One region of the Aliivibrio fischeri ATCC 7744 genome, then DNA from elsewhere that is predicted to be linked to it. Evidence: predicted binding sites of a transcription regulator. Region 1 holds the regulator's gene; each other region holds the start of a gene.
What was found. Region 1 encodes CRP, which controls carbon source genes, mostly activating them, when cyclic AMP is high. Its sites were predicted from a motif close to TGTGANNNNNNTCACA; they were not measured.
Positions count from the first base shown of each region.

Region 1 (3,218 bases):
TCTCACTCTGGTGATGTATCTCGTGAAGGTGTTCAACGTGATTTACTTCCATTAGTAGAAGGCAGCACGGTTAGTACTAAACACGGCATGGTGAAAACCGATCATATGTTATTCATCACTTCAGGTGCATTCCAAATGGCAAAACCATCTGACTTGATCCCTGAATTACAAGGTCGTTTACCAATCCGTGTTGAACTTGAAGCGCTAACAGCAAATGATTTCAAACGCATTTTAACCGAACCTAATGCATCATTAACTGAGCAATACATTGCTCTATTAGCGACCGAAAATGTAAAAGTTGAATTTACTGAAGATGGCATCAGTCGTATTGCTGAATCCGCATTCCAAGTAAATGAAACCACTGAAAACATCGGTGCTCGCCGTCTACACACAGTGATGGAACGACTAATGGAAGAGATCTCTTATGATGCTTCTGAAAAAAATGGCGAAAGCTTAATTGTTGATGCTGAATATGTAAGTTCACGCCTAGGTGAACTTGTTGCTGATGAAGACCTAAGCCGCTTCATTCTGTAATCTCTCATAACTTAAAATAAAGCCTCACAAGGGTTAACTTGCGAGGCTTTTTAATATTAACTCACCCTGTAGTTCTAAAGTTTAAGCAGAGATAATTTCCCATGAGTGCGTCATTTTTACGCCCTCACCAAGCATTAAACATACAGAGCAATATTTCTGTAATGAATCCGCAGTGACTCTCTCGACAACCGTTGAATCTAGGTTGTTACCTGTTACTTCAAAGTGAATATTAATGTAAGTAAACAACTTTGGTGCAGTTTCACGACGCTCACTAGATAGCTTAGCAACGCAAGCTGTGACTTCTTGATTTGCCGATTTAAGTCCATCAACAACATCAACAGAACTGCATCCTCCAGCAGCCATTAAGACCATTTCCATCGGACTTGGTGCTTTTTCTCCCCCATTACCATCCATAACAATAGAGTGACCTGATTGAGATTGACCTAGAAAAGACAATCCCTCAATCCATTTAACTTCAGCGTTCATAAAAGCCTCTTTACTACTTAAAAGGAAAACTCGTGATCCATTTCACGAAACTGTGCCCTTGGTCGCACAATTCATACGATCAAAGTCAAGAAATCAATTGCGAAACAAGGTATGATTTTGTTAATTATCTCAACGAACATGCAGCCTTGTTCCGATAACCATATTGTATAGGCCAAACTGATATTTGGCTCAGTTATTTTAAAATGGACATCGCCTACTTGGCAAACGCAGAGGAAGTATAAAGTATGGTTCTAGGTAAACCTCAAACAGATCCAACATTAGAGTGGTTCTTGTCTCACTGTCACATTCATAAGTACCCTTCAAAGAGCACGCTAATTCACGCGGGTGAAAAAGCGGAAACTCTTTACTACATTGTAAAAGGTTCTGTTGCTGTACTTATCAAAGATGAAGAAGGTAAAGAAATGATCCTTTCTTACCTAAACCAAGGTGACTTCATTGGTGAGCTTGGCTTATTTGAAGAAGGTCAAGAGCGTTCAGCGTGGGTTCGTGCGAAAAGCCCTTGTGAAGTAGCAGAAATTTCATTCAAGAAATTCCGCCAACTTATCCAAGTTAACCCAGATATCCTAATGCGTCTTTCTGCGCAAATGGCAACTCGTTTACAAATCACTAGCCAAAAAGTAGGTGACTTAGCATTCCTAGACGTAACAGGCCGTATCGCTCAAACGCTACTAAACCTTGCTAAACAACCTGATGCAATGACTCACCCAGACGGCATGCAAATTAAGATCACTCGTCAAGAGATCGGTCAAATTGTTGGTTGTTCACGTGAAACTGTTGGCCGTATCTTAAAGATGCTTGAAGAGCAAAACCTGATTTCAGCGCACGGCAAAACAATTGTAGTTTACGGTACTCGTTAATTTAACGTCGTTACCATAAGCAAATAAAAACGCAGCTCAATAGCTGCGTTTTTTATGTCTAGAGATGACAGCTTTACCCGTCAGTACTTTCAAAGATTTTGTCCGCAGAAGCCGCAACAAACCCTGTGTATAGTTCACCATTTGGTAATTCATAACGTTTAGCAAATTCGTAAAATCCACCAGGGATCTCAAACTCACCATCACTAAATTTAACCATCACTTTATCCGCCATTGTAGATGATTGCTCTAAACAAACCTCTGGAGAGCCTTTTACTTCTCCACCAACCTCATTAATACTAAATCCAGCATTACGTAAGTGCTGATTAACATCAACTACTTCATCAAAACCATCAAGTTGATTAACATACACGGTAAAATGATTCGCTCCATAACCATGAGCAGCTAACCAAGAAGCATACTCACTCTCTTTTGCTAACACCTTATATTCATCAAAACTTAAAGACCACGGTCTACCTGAAGACAGAAAGTCACGAGTTGCAAAATAATGAGCAGGAACTTGTTCTACTAATGATTTAATTATGGTTTGAGCATCATCAGATAATTTTTCAACCAATAGCTCACTGATAAACACAAGTGGTGCATTAGGATCTGGGTGCTCAAAATGTTGTGCTTTCAATTTTTTAGCAATAAATTCATATTCATCACACGGTTTATACCCAATAGCTAAAAAGGGCGCGGCTAATGTGGATAAACCAACCTTAGGCAAATTAAACGTCCGCAAGGCAATATGATCATTTACAATATCACCACCACTGGATAGCAATTGATGCACTTGGTCTGCCGATGGCGACAAACGTGTAATATAGTCTTGCCATAATGATGAAAAAAGTGTGTTTACATTATTCATTTTCAGCACTCCTACAAAGTTAAACCTGGAGATAATTGCTCAGGAATCTCACATGCATCACCTTCCATTGATGCCATCGGATAAGCACAATAATCTGCCGCATAATAAGCACTTGGTTTTAAGTTGCCTGATGCACCCGGCCCACCAAATGGCGCATCACCACTTGCTCCTGTTAATTGACGATTTCGATTCACAATTCCAGCTCGAATATGCTCCACGAAATAATCCCATTCACTGTCATCGGTTGAAACTAATCCCGCAGATAATCCATAGCGAGTGTCATTAGCAAGCTCCACAGCTTGCGCTAATGTGGTGTAACGTATGACTTGCAATAGTGGGCCAAAGTATTCTTCATCTGGTAATTCCGCGACATTTGTTGCATCTATTATCCCTGGAGATACAAATGCATGCCCCAAACTTCTCGCTTCCAGTAACAATTCACCGCCTAATGC
Region 1 is NZ_CP092712.1:2,615,473-2,618,690, forward strand. Features, by position in the region: gene hslU (HslU--HslV peptidase ATPase subunit) at 1-534, shown strand, start outside; gene AVFI_RS11955 (OsmC family protein) at 616-1,020, opposite strand; gene crp (cAMP-activated global transcriptional regulator CRP) at 1,266-1,898, shown strand; gene AVFI_RS11965 (DUF1338 domain-containing protein) at 1,972-2,766, opposite strand; gene astD (succinylglutamate-semialdehyde dehydrogenase) at 2,778-3,218, opposite strand, start outside.

Region 2 (3,218 bases), on a different replicon from region 1:
ACCACGGAAAGTACCGTTATGCTCACCGGGTTTCCACTCATCTAATTCAGGTTTAAGTAAAACAACTGCCATTGGTAAGCCGTAGCCACCAATTGATTTTGATAGAGTTACCATATCTGGTCTAATACCTGATGACTCAAAACTAAAGAAAGTACCAGTACGCCCACAACCTGCTTGAATATCATCAACAATCATTAGAATGTCGTTGGCTTTACAGATCTTACTTAGACGTTGTAGCCATTCGTTTGAAGCGACGTTTAAACCGCCTTCACCTTGTACGGTTTCTAAAAGTACCGCAGCTGGTTTATCTAAACCGCTTGAATTGTCAGATAGCATGGTCTCAAACAGGTTAAGTCCATCGATATCAGCATAACCTTCAAAAGGAATGCGTGTAATATTGTTTAAGCTAAAACCGGCACCTTGGCGATGGTGTTGATTCCCCGTTGCCGCCAGTGCTCCGGCTGTACAACCATGAAAGCCATTAGTGAACGCGACAATATTGGTTCGGTTAGTGACTTTTCGTGCCAGTTTTAAAGCGGCCTCAACAGCATTGGTGCCCGTAGGTCCCGTGAACTGTACCTTGTACTCTAGGTTTCTTGGTTCGAGAATATAACGATTTAGGGCATTTAAAAATGTGGCTTTTGCACTAGAGTGCATGTCTAAGCCATGAGTGATACCGTCGTTTTCGATGTATTCAAGTAAAGCTTGCTTTAAGACTGGGTTGTTGTGACCGTAGTTAAGTGATCCGGCTCCGGCAAGGAAGTCTAGGTAACGCTCTCCATTTTCAGTTTCTAGCCAGCTGCCTTTTGCTTTTTGAAAAACAACTGGGAAATTGTTTGAGTATGAGCGTACTTGTGATTCTTGCTTCTTGAAAATATTCATGATGAGTCCGTTTATGATTCCTATTTTTGTGAAGATTTTAGAGGGATACGATACAAATACTCTGTATCGTGCTTTCCTTTAAAGTGTGATTCTTTATCTAGAAACGTAGTAACTTGCCCTTGATTTCCATATTGGGCATCAATTTTTTTAAATAGTGACCAAGAGGCGTTATTTGCCTTGGTTATTGTGGTTTCTATAAATTCGATATGCAGAAGTTTTTTTCGCTCTAAAAGTGTGGTTAGCATTGAAAACGCTAACCCTTTACCTCGGTAACGTGGGGAGACGGCGACTTGCCATATGAACAGCGTATTCGGTTCATCAGGTTTTTGGTACCCAGAGATAAAGCCAGCGAGATCGCCATCTTTCTCTGCCAAAACGCAGGTTTTACTGAAATGAGTAGCTTGAAGAAAGTTGCAGTATGAAGAGTTTATATCAAGAGGAGGACACTCGGTGATCAATGCGTAAACATCGTCACCGTCTGTCCTCGAAGGTTCTCGAAAAATCCATTTTTTTGTTGTGTCAGAATCCATATCTGGACACAAGATTCTGGGCGCTGCGATAGCCATATGTAAATACATATCCTTTGTACTCTAATTAAATTCCTTTTTATTATGGGCATTTTTAGCAGTTGAAAAGCAAATTAATGGCACAAAAAAGACGATTAAGTCCAATTAAATGCGATCTAAATCACATTTAAGTTCGATTGCTAAAATAATAAATAGAGAAAAATAGATTAGTTCTCTTAGTATCTGTGAGGGCTTTGATTTGGATATGAAGGTGGCGTAGATACAAAAATAGCCCATGATGATTTGGGCTATTTATTAGTTTAAAAGAGTAATATTTATACGGCAGCGACCATTTTTTGCAGTAGCCGAATCATCTCTTTTTGCTCATTTAACTCAAGAGAGCTAAGTATTTCTTTATTTACTTTAATAGGGATCGGCAAAAGGGTTTCTTTTAATGCTCGACCCTCATCAGTTAAGTAAATTCGAAAGGAACGACGGCTATTGGGATCAGCTTGTCGTTCAACAAGACCAAGTTTTTCTAACTTATCTAATGTTCGAGTGGTTGTGGAGTTTTCCACTTTTGACTTTTCGGCAATATCACGCTGAGTCACACCTTCTTCTTCCCATAGACACATCATGGTTGGCCACAGTGCAACAGTTAAACCGTGCTGTTTTAATTCCGTTTCGAAATGTTTTGATGCTTGATTAGCAACAACATTTATCATCCAACCAAAGCTACTTTGACGATCAAATTCTTCCATTGTGTTCAAACCCCTGCGCTTACAACTATTGCAATGGTAACTAATCCTGTTGCAATTAGCACTAATAATGCACGCTTATTTGATACAAATACTAGATTTGATGGCATTTGATGTTCTGTAAGTTTCTTTTGCACGCCAGTGATCATTGCCCAAACAAGTGGCTTTGAGCGTAATTTATAAAAGAGAATGGTGACTAAATGCAATACGACTAATACAGGTAATAAGCGTGCACATATTCCATGCAGAGTAACAAAAACATCAAAGACATTGTCATTTAAAACAATATCGGCATAAGGGATGTGATCGAATAATCCTGCTAATGCAATTCCAGTAATGCATTGAATAAATAAGGTGGAAATTAACCCAATAACCATCCAAGATCCCGCTGGATTATGACCTGCTTTTGATGGTTCTTTTCCTAATAAGTAAGAAATTGTACGTTTTGGAGAAGAAATAAATTGCTTAAAACGGCTCGTGTCACTTCCGATAAAGCCCCAAACAATACGCCATAAAATAAGAGTAAAAAGCGCCAAACCTAAATAGATATGTGGCCCTTCTCCATTAAAACCACTTGCGGCTAATCCGATAAAAAGCAGTGCTTGAAGCCAATGATATATGCGTGTTGGTAAATCCCAAATTTTCATTTCTTGTTCCTAATTAATGGATGTTTTAACTAACTGAAAGATAATTTACACCACAACAGTTGCATGTGCAACTGTTGTGGTGTAAATTAAATGCAACTCGAAGCGAGACAGACATCTATTAAGAGAGAACGTAATGAAAAAATTAGTAATTAGTTTATGTGTTTTATTACCAAATATTGCATTTGCTCAAGCGAGTGTTGACCTAATTAACGCAAGACAACAGGCTTTTGTACATATAGAAAATCAATCAGAGCAAGTAGAAGAGATGATGGATGAAAATGTACTAAATTGGAGCGAAATTGAATCGATCAGTCAGCAATTGGTTCAACATAGTCAATTATTAAATACGGCTTTTACTGAAGGGAGCCAAGAAGGCAGTAAAGCAAAAAAAGCGGTGTGGGATAAACCGGAAAAGTTTAATCAAC
Region 2 is NZ_CP092713.1:312,780-315,997, forward strand. Features, by position in the region: gene ectB (diaminobutyrate--2-oxoglutarate transaminase) at 1-882, opposite strand, end outside; gene ectA (diaminobutyrate acetyltransferase) at 903-1,448, opposite strand; gene AVFI_RS15005 (MarR family winged helix-turn-helix transcriptional regulator) at 1,724-2,149, opposite strand; gene AVFI_RS15010 (cytochrome b/b6 domain-containing protein) at 2,155-2,793, opposite strand; gene AVFI_RS15015 (c-type cytochrome) at 2,927-3,218, shown strand, end outside.
Region 2: ectA (diaminobutyrate acetyltransferase) is a predicted target of CRP. The motif match lies at 1,559-1,574, and genes of this name have one in related genera.

Region 3 (3,218 bases), on a different replicon from region 1:
AGTCACAATGTGAGAATGCTTTTTGAATTTCTAAAAAATGCGCATGCGAAGTATAAGGAGGACGAATTATCGCTCCTTTGGAAGGGTAATTGAGAGAGACGTAATTACCCAGCGGATCTTCAACATTCGCACGCGCTAAAATTTCTTGATATTTATGATCTACGCGTTTGAAAATGGATTTTGAGCCAATGGGTGGTTGTGAATTGGCTTCATTAACAAACGTATTTGATAAATATTGTGCGTTTTCTTGGAAAGGGTCGTGATCCAACAGTGTGCCAGGTTCATCGGTTTCCGAGTAATTGATATGTTGTGCAATGACATATCCAGAGTTTACTTCTGCGCTGGCATACCAAAACACGCCATTATTGCTCAGTGGTTGCAGTGGGGTGGCATTAGAGGCAAGTTGGATACTTGTTCTATCATGCTGAAGTCTTGAGTCAAATAATGACATATGACGACGGCAACGACTGGCAATTTGATTGATATGATCGTAAAAGGTTTTAGGATTTATATGTAAACGACGGCAAATTTCACGAACGGAATAACCAGTAAATAAAAAGCCTAAAAGCTTTTGTTGAATAAGACTCTTTTGGTTTTCACCAGACCATTTATCTACAAAGGTAGACGCACAAGATTTGCAGCGATAACGTTGTCTATCACCACTGTAACCAAATGCATGATATAGCTCGCGATGGGTTAATACATCGAAACCAAAATGTTCGCATTCTGAGTTATTACAAGAGGGTAAGGAGTGTGATTGAACTTGTTGTTGACGTGCAAGTTCGTTCAATACCTCTTGGTTATTGATTAAGGGAGGAAAAGCACCACATTTCCGGCAAACTAATGCAGGTCGCTTAGGGTTCGTACGTTGAACTAAATAATGTTGTTCATCGTTATCACCAAAATTGTCACACGCCAATGTTTTACAAAAATTGAGTTGTAACCCTTTAGCAGCCAACGGCAGTTTTTCAGTCGGCACTAGACTCCCCTTATGGATTTTATGGCGCCAGTATTGATGACTGGCGCAAACATCTGATTACAGTTTAATTGCAGTTTCTAATGCAACTGTCATCATGTCATTAAATGATTTTTGACGGTCTTCAGAGCTTAATTTCTCACCACGTTTAATGTGATCAGAAACAGTAAGGATAGTCAGTGCTTTTGCTCCTAGGTCAGCTGCCACACCATAAATGCCTGCCGCTTCCATATCAACACCAAGGATGCCTAATTTTTCCATTTTGTCGAACAGATCAGCTTCTGGTGAGTAGAAAAGGTCAGCAGAGAATACATTACCAACTTTAACTGGAACGTTAAGTTCACGAGCTTGACCAACAGCTGTCTCTAGTAGACCAAAATCAGCAATTGCAGCGAAGTCATGATTGTTAAAGCGGATACGGTTAACTTTAGAGTCAGTTGATGCACCCATACCGATAACAACATCCATCAGTTTAACGTCATCGTGTACCGCACCACAGCTACCTACGCGAATTACGTTTTTAACACCATATTCAGCGATTAACTCGTGAACATAGATACAACATGAAGGGATACCCATACCGTGGCCCATTACAGATACTTTTTTACCTTTGTAAGTACCTGTGTAACCGAACATATTACGTACGTCACATACTTGCTTTACGTCTTCTAGGAAGTTTTCAGCAATGAACTTTGCACGAAGAGGGTCACCAGGCATTAGAACTGTTTCTGCGAAATCACCAGCTTGAGCATTAATGTGTGGGGTAGCCATAATAAGGTCTCCAGTTTACAAATAAAAATTGAGTGTAACTAAAATTGTTGAACATTCCTGTTCGATATGTGGCTATTTTAGGCCTATATTTTAAGGTGTCATGAGATTGGTGTCACATTTTCTACCTGATTCTACATTATTTCCATAATTGATAACTAATTTTGTTGAAACTTAAGGGGCAATCGCATTCTTTTCGGCTATCTTAGTTTTAATACTAGGAATCGTTTTCTTATAACCGATCCTTAATTAGATTGAACTTATGGCGTTCGAGGAGGATGATGCTCTTTAAGGGTAATTTCCCTTAGTGTCATTAATAGTAAAGTGAGTAAATTGATGAAAGCAGAAAATAAACAATATGCAGTAATTGGATTAGGTCGCTTTGGACTTACGGTGTGCGAAGAGTTGCATCAGTATGGCTCTCAGGTTTTAGCCATTGATATAAATGAAGAGCGTGTTAAGAAGGCAATGGACTTTGTCTCTACCGCTATTGTTGCTAACTGTGCAAGTGAAGAAACAGTTGCAGAGCTTAAACTTGATGACTATGACATGGTTATGGTTGCAATTGGCTCAGATATTAATGCCAGCATATTAACCACTTTAGTATTGAAAGAAGCCGGTGTTAAGACTGTTTGGGTTAAGGCCAATGATAAGTTTCATGCCAAAATCTTAACGAAGATAGGGGCGGATCATATTATTATGCCAGAGCGAGATATGGGGATTCGGGTTGCACGTAAAATGCTAGACAGACGTGTGTTTGAATTCCATGAACTCGGTAGTGGACTGGCCATGACTGAGATTGTTATCGGTGGTAAAAATATGGGTAAATCATTAGGGCAATTGGATTTTTGTCAAATGTCCGATGTAAAGGTACTTGCGATAAAACGCGGACCAGAAATTGAAACAGCACCAGATTGGAGTAAAGAATTAGAGATTGGCGATATTTTGATTATCGTTGGACCTGAAGTTCAATTAGCTAAAAAAATTAGAACGTTATGAGTTATTTACCTAAAAGAGGATTATATCCTCTTCAGCATAATAATGAAGAGAAAGGGTGGTCTGAACCAAAGATTATCCTTTTTTCATTTTTGGCTATTCTATTGCCCTCAGCATTGCTTTTAACCTTACCTGTTTTTTCGGTATCTGGTTTGAGTTTTATGGATGCCTTATTTACCGCGACATCTGCTATTAGTGTGACAGGTTTAGGGGTCGTTGATACGGGGTCGCATTTCACTATCAGTGGAAAAATTGTTTTAATGTTTTTAATGCAGATTGGTGGATTAGGTCAAATGACCTTGTCTGCTGTTCTACTGTATATATTCGGTTTAAGGTTGAGCTTACGTCAGCAAGCCTTAGCAAAAGAAGCATTAGGACAAGAAAAGAAAGTAAATTTAAGGAAGCTAATCAAAGGTATAATTTGTTTTGCTTTAATTGCTGAATTTATTGGAATGGTTGTTCTTTCCCTTCGATGGGT
Region 3 is NZ_CP092713.1:1,308,685-1,311,902, reverse strand. Features, by position in the region: gene AVFI_RS19460 (IS1 family transposase) at 1-979, opposite strand, end outside; gene deoD (purine-nucleoside phosphorylase) at 1,037-1,747, opposite strand; gene AVFI_RS19450 (potassium channel family protein) at 2,081-2,743, shown strand; gene AVFI_RS19445 (TrkH family potassium uptake protein) at 2,740-3,218, shown strand, end outside.
Region 3: deoD (purine-nucleoside phosphorylase) is a predicted target of CRP. The motif match lies at 1,849-1,864, and genes of this name have one in related genera.

Region 4 (3,218 bases), 460 kb from region 1:
TCTTGTTCTTAATACCGTCAAGACCAGCCATTAGCATTGCTGAGTAACATAGGTATGGGTTCGCTGCTGGGTCACCAAAACGAACTTCGATACGACGAGCTTTCGGGCTTGGTACTACTGGGATACGGATAGATGCTGAACGGTTACGTGCAGAGTATGCAAGCATAACAGGTGCTTCAAAACCAGGTACAAGACGCTTGTATGAGTTAGTTGATGGGTTAGCAAATGCGTTGATTGCACGAGCGTGTTTGATGATACCGCCAATGTAGTAGATAGCCAGTTCAGATAGGCCGCCGTACTTATCGCCAGCAAATAGGTTAACGCCATCTTTTGCTAGAGATTGGTGAACGTGCATACCAGAACCGTTATCACCAACAAGTGGCTTAGGCATGAATGTCGCTGTTTTACCAAATGCGTGTGCAACGTTATGTACAACGTATTTGTAGATTTGAGTTTCATCCGCTTTTGTTGTTAGCGTATTAAAACGTGTAGCGATCTCATTTTGGCCCGCAGTAGCAACTTCGTGGTGGTGTGCTTCAACAACAAGGCCCATTTCTTCCATGATTAAACACATAGCAGAACGGATGTCTTGAGATGAATCAACAGGTGCTACTGGAAAGTAACCGCCTTTAACACCAGGACGGTGACCTTTGTTACCGCCTTCGTATTCTGTACCTGAGTTCCAAGCCGCTTCGATGTCGTCAATCTTGAAGAAAGAACCAGACATGTCTGTGTTAAAACGTACATCATCAAATAGGAAGAATTCTGGCTCAGGACCGATTAGAACCGTGTCAGCAATACCAGTAGAGCGCATGTATTCTTCAGAACGTTTAGCGATTGAACGTGGATCGCGATCGTAACCTTGAAGTGTTGCTGGCTCTAGGATGTCACAACGAATGTTTAGTGTTGAGTCTTCTGTGAATGGGTCAAGCACTGCACTTGCTGGATCTGGCATCATTACCATGTCAGATTCGTTAATGCCTTTCCAACCTGCAACTGAAGAACCATCAAACATTTTGCCTTCTTCAAAGAAGTCCGCATCAATTTGGTGAGAAGGGATTGAGATATGTTGCTCTTTACCTTTTGTATCGGTAAAGCGCAAATCGATAAATTTAACTTCGTTCTCTTGAATCAGAGCTAGTACGTTTTCTACTGACATGTAGGATAACCTCCGGTGTTATAATATAAATATTGGTCAGCTTAGCTGTTATAAACTACATTGCTAGAAGCATGCCAAAAGTAATAATCCATTAATATCAATAACTTGCTTTATTTGGTGCATGTATTTCAATGCAGTTTGCACCATTTTGATCTTTAGTTGCACCATATTGGTGCGAGGTGAGTTCAAGTTATTAATTACTTCTAGATGCTATTCAGCAGTTAAATCAAAAATTTGTCAATACGATTGATTTGAAAAGAGCGTAATGAAATGTATTCGTTTTACTTAATTATCTGATCTTAAAGTTCTTTTATTTTTTCATTTTAAGACGGAAGTAAAATCCTAGAAGGGAAAAATAGAACGTAAATTGGCTGTTTTTCCATCGTTTTTGTGTGCTGTATTAAATTAATTTAAAAATAATTGTGTCTTTAATCACATATTTCGTGGGTTTTGCTCTAAAATCTGTTAAATTATTGACCGTTTTTAAACCAAGTAGTGCCAATGGTGGCTCTACACGCTCTGAGTGAATTTGAATCCATGTCTACTCCACAGATTGATAAACTAAGAAATATCGCAATTATTGCGCACGTTGACCACGGTAAAACAACACTGGTTGATAAGCTATTACAACAATCAGGCACACTAGAATCTCGTGGTGAGACTGAAGAACGCGTAATGGACTCGAACGACATCGAGAAAGAGCGTGGTATTACGATCCTTGCAAAAAATACAGCGATTAACTGGAACGATCACCGTATCAACATCGTAGATACCCCTGGACACGCCGATTTCGGTGGTGAAGTTGAACGTATCATGTCAATGGTTGACTCTGTTCTTCTTATCGTTGACGCAGTTGACGGTCCAATGCCTCAAACTCGTTTCGTTACGCAAAAAGCTTTCGCACACGGTCTTAAGCCAATCGTTGTAATCAACAAGATTGACCGTCCAGGTGCTCGCCCTGATTGGGTTATGGACCAAGTATTCGACCTATTCGATAACTTAGGTGCAACTGACGAACAACTAGACTTCCAAGTAGTTTACGCTTCAGCTCTTAACGGTTGGGCTACACTGGAAGAAGGTGAAACTGGCGAAAACATGGAACCACTGTTCCAAGCTATCGTTGATAACGTAGATGCTCCAAACGTTGACGTTGACGGCGCACTACAAATGCAAGTTTCTCAACTAGATTACAACTCTTACGTAGGTGTTATCGGTGTTGCACGTGTTACTCGTGGTTCTGTTAAACCAAACCAACAAGTAACTGTTGTAGGTGCTGATGGTTCTAAACGTAACGGTAAAGTAGGTACAGTATTAGGTTACCTAGGTCTTGAGCGTCACGAAGTTGAACAAGCTAACGCTGGTGACATCATTGCAATTACAGGTCTTGGCGAGCTTAAAATCTCTGACACTATCTGTGACGTAAACAACGTTGAAGCGATGACTCCACTTTCTGTTGATGAACCAACAGTAACAATGACTTTCCAAGTAAACACTTCTCCGTTTGCTGGTAAAGAAGGTAAGTTCGTTACTTCACGTAACATCCTTGAACGTCTAGAAAAAGAACTTGTTCACAACGTAGCACTACGTGTTGAGCAAACTGAAGATCCAGACAAATTCCGCGTATCAGGCCGTGGTGAACTTCACCTATCTATCCTGATCGAAAACATGCGTCGTGAAGGTTTCGAGCTAGCAGTATCTCGTCCAGAAGTTATCATCAAAAAAGATGAAAACGGCAACCTAACAGAACCATTTGAAACCGTAACTATCGATGTTCTTGAAGAGCACCAAGGCGGTATCATGGAAAACATCGGTATCCGTAAAGGTGAGCTAACTGATATGGCACCAGATGGTAAAGGCCGTGTTCGTATGGACTTTATGATGCCTTCTCGTGGTCTTATCGGTTTCCAAACTGAGTTCATGACTCTAACTTCAGGTTCTGGTCTTCTTTACCATACGTTTGATCACTACGGTCCTCACAAAGGCGGTACTATCGGTCAACGTAACAACGGTGTTCTAATTTCGAACGCAACTGGTAAAGCACTGACTTACGCACTGTTTA
Region 4 is NZ_CP092712.1:106,790-110,007, forward strand. Features, by position in the region: gene glnA (glutamate--ammonia ligase) at 1-1,159, opposite strand, end outside; gene typA (translational GTPase TypA) at 1,697-3,218, shown strand, end outside.
Region 4: typA (translational GTPase TypA) is a predicted target of CRP. The motif match lies at 1,581-1,596, and genes of this name have one in related genera.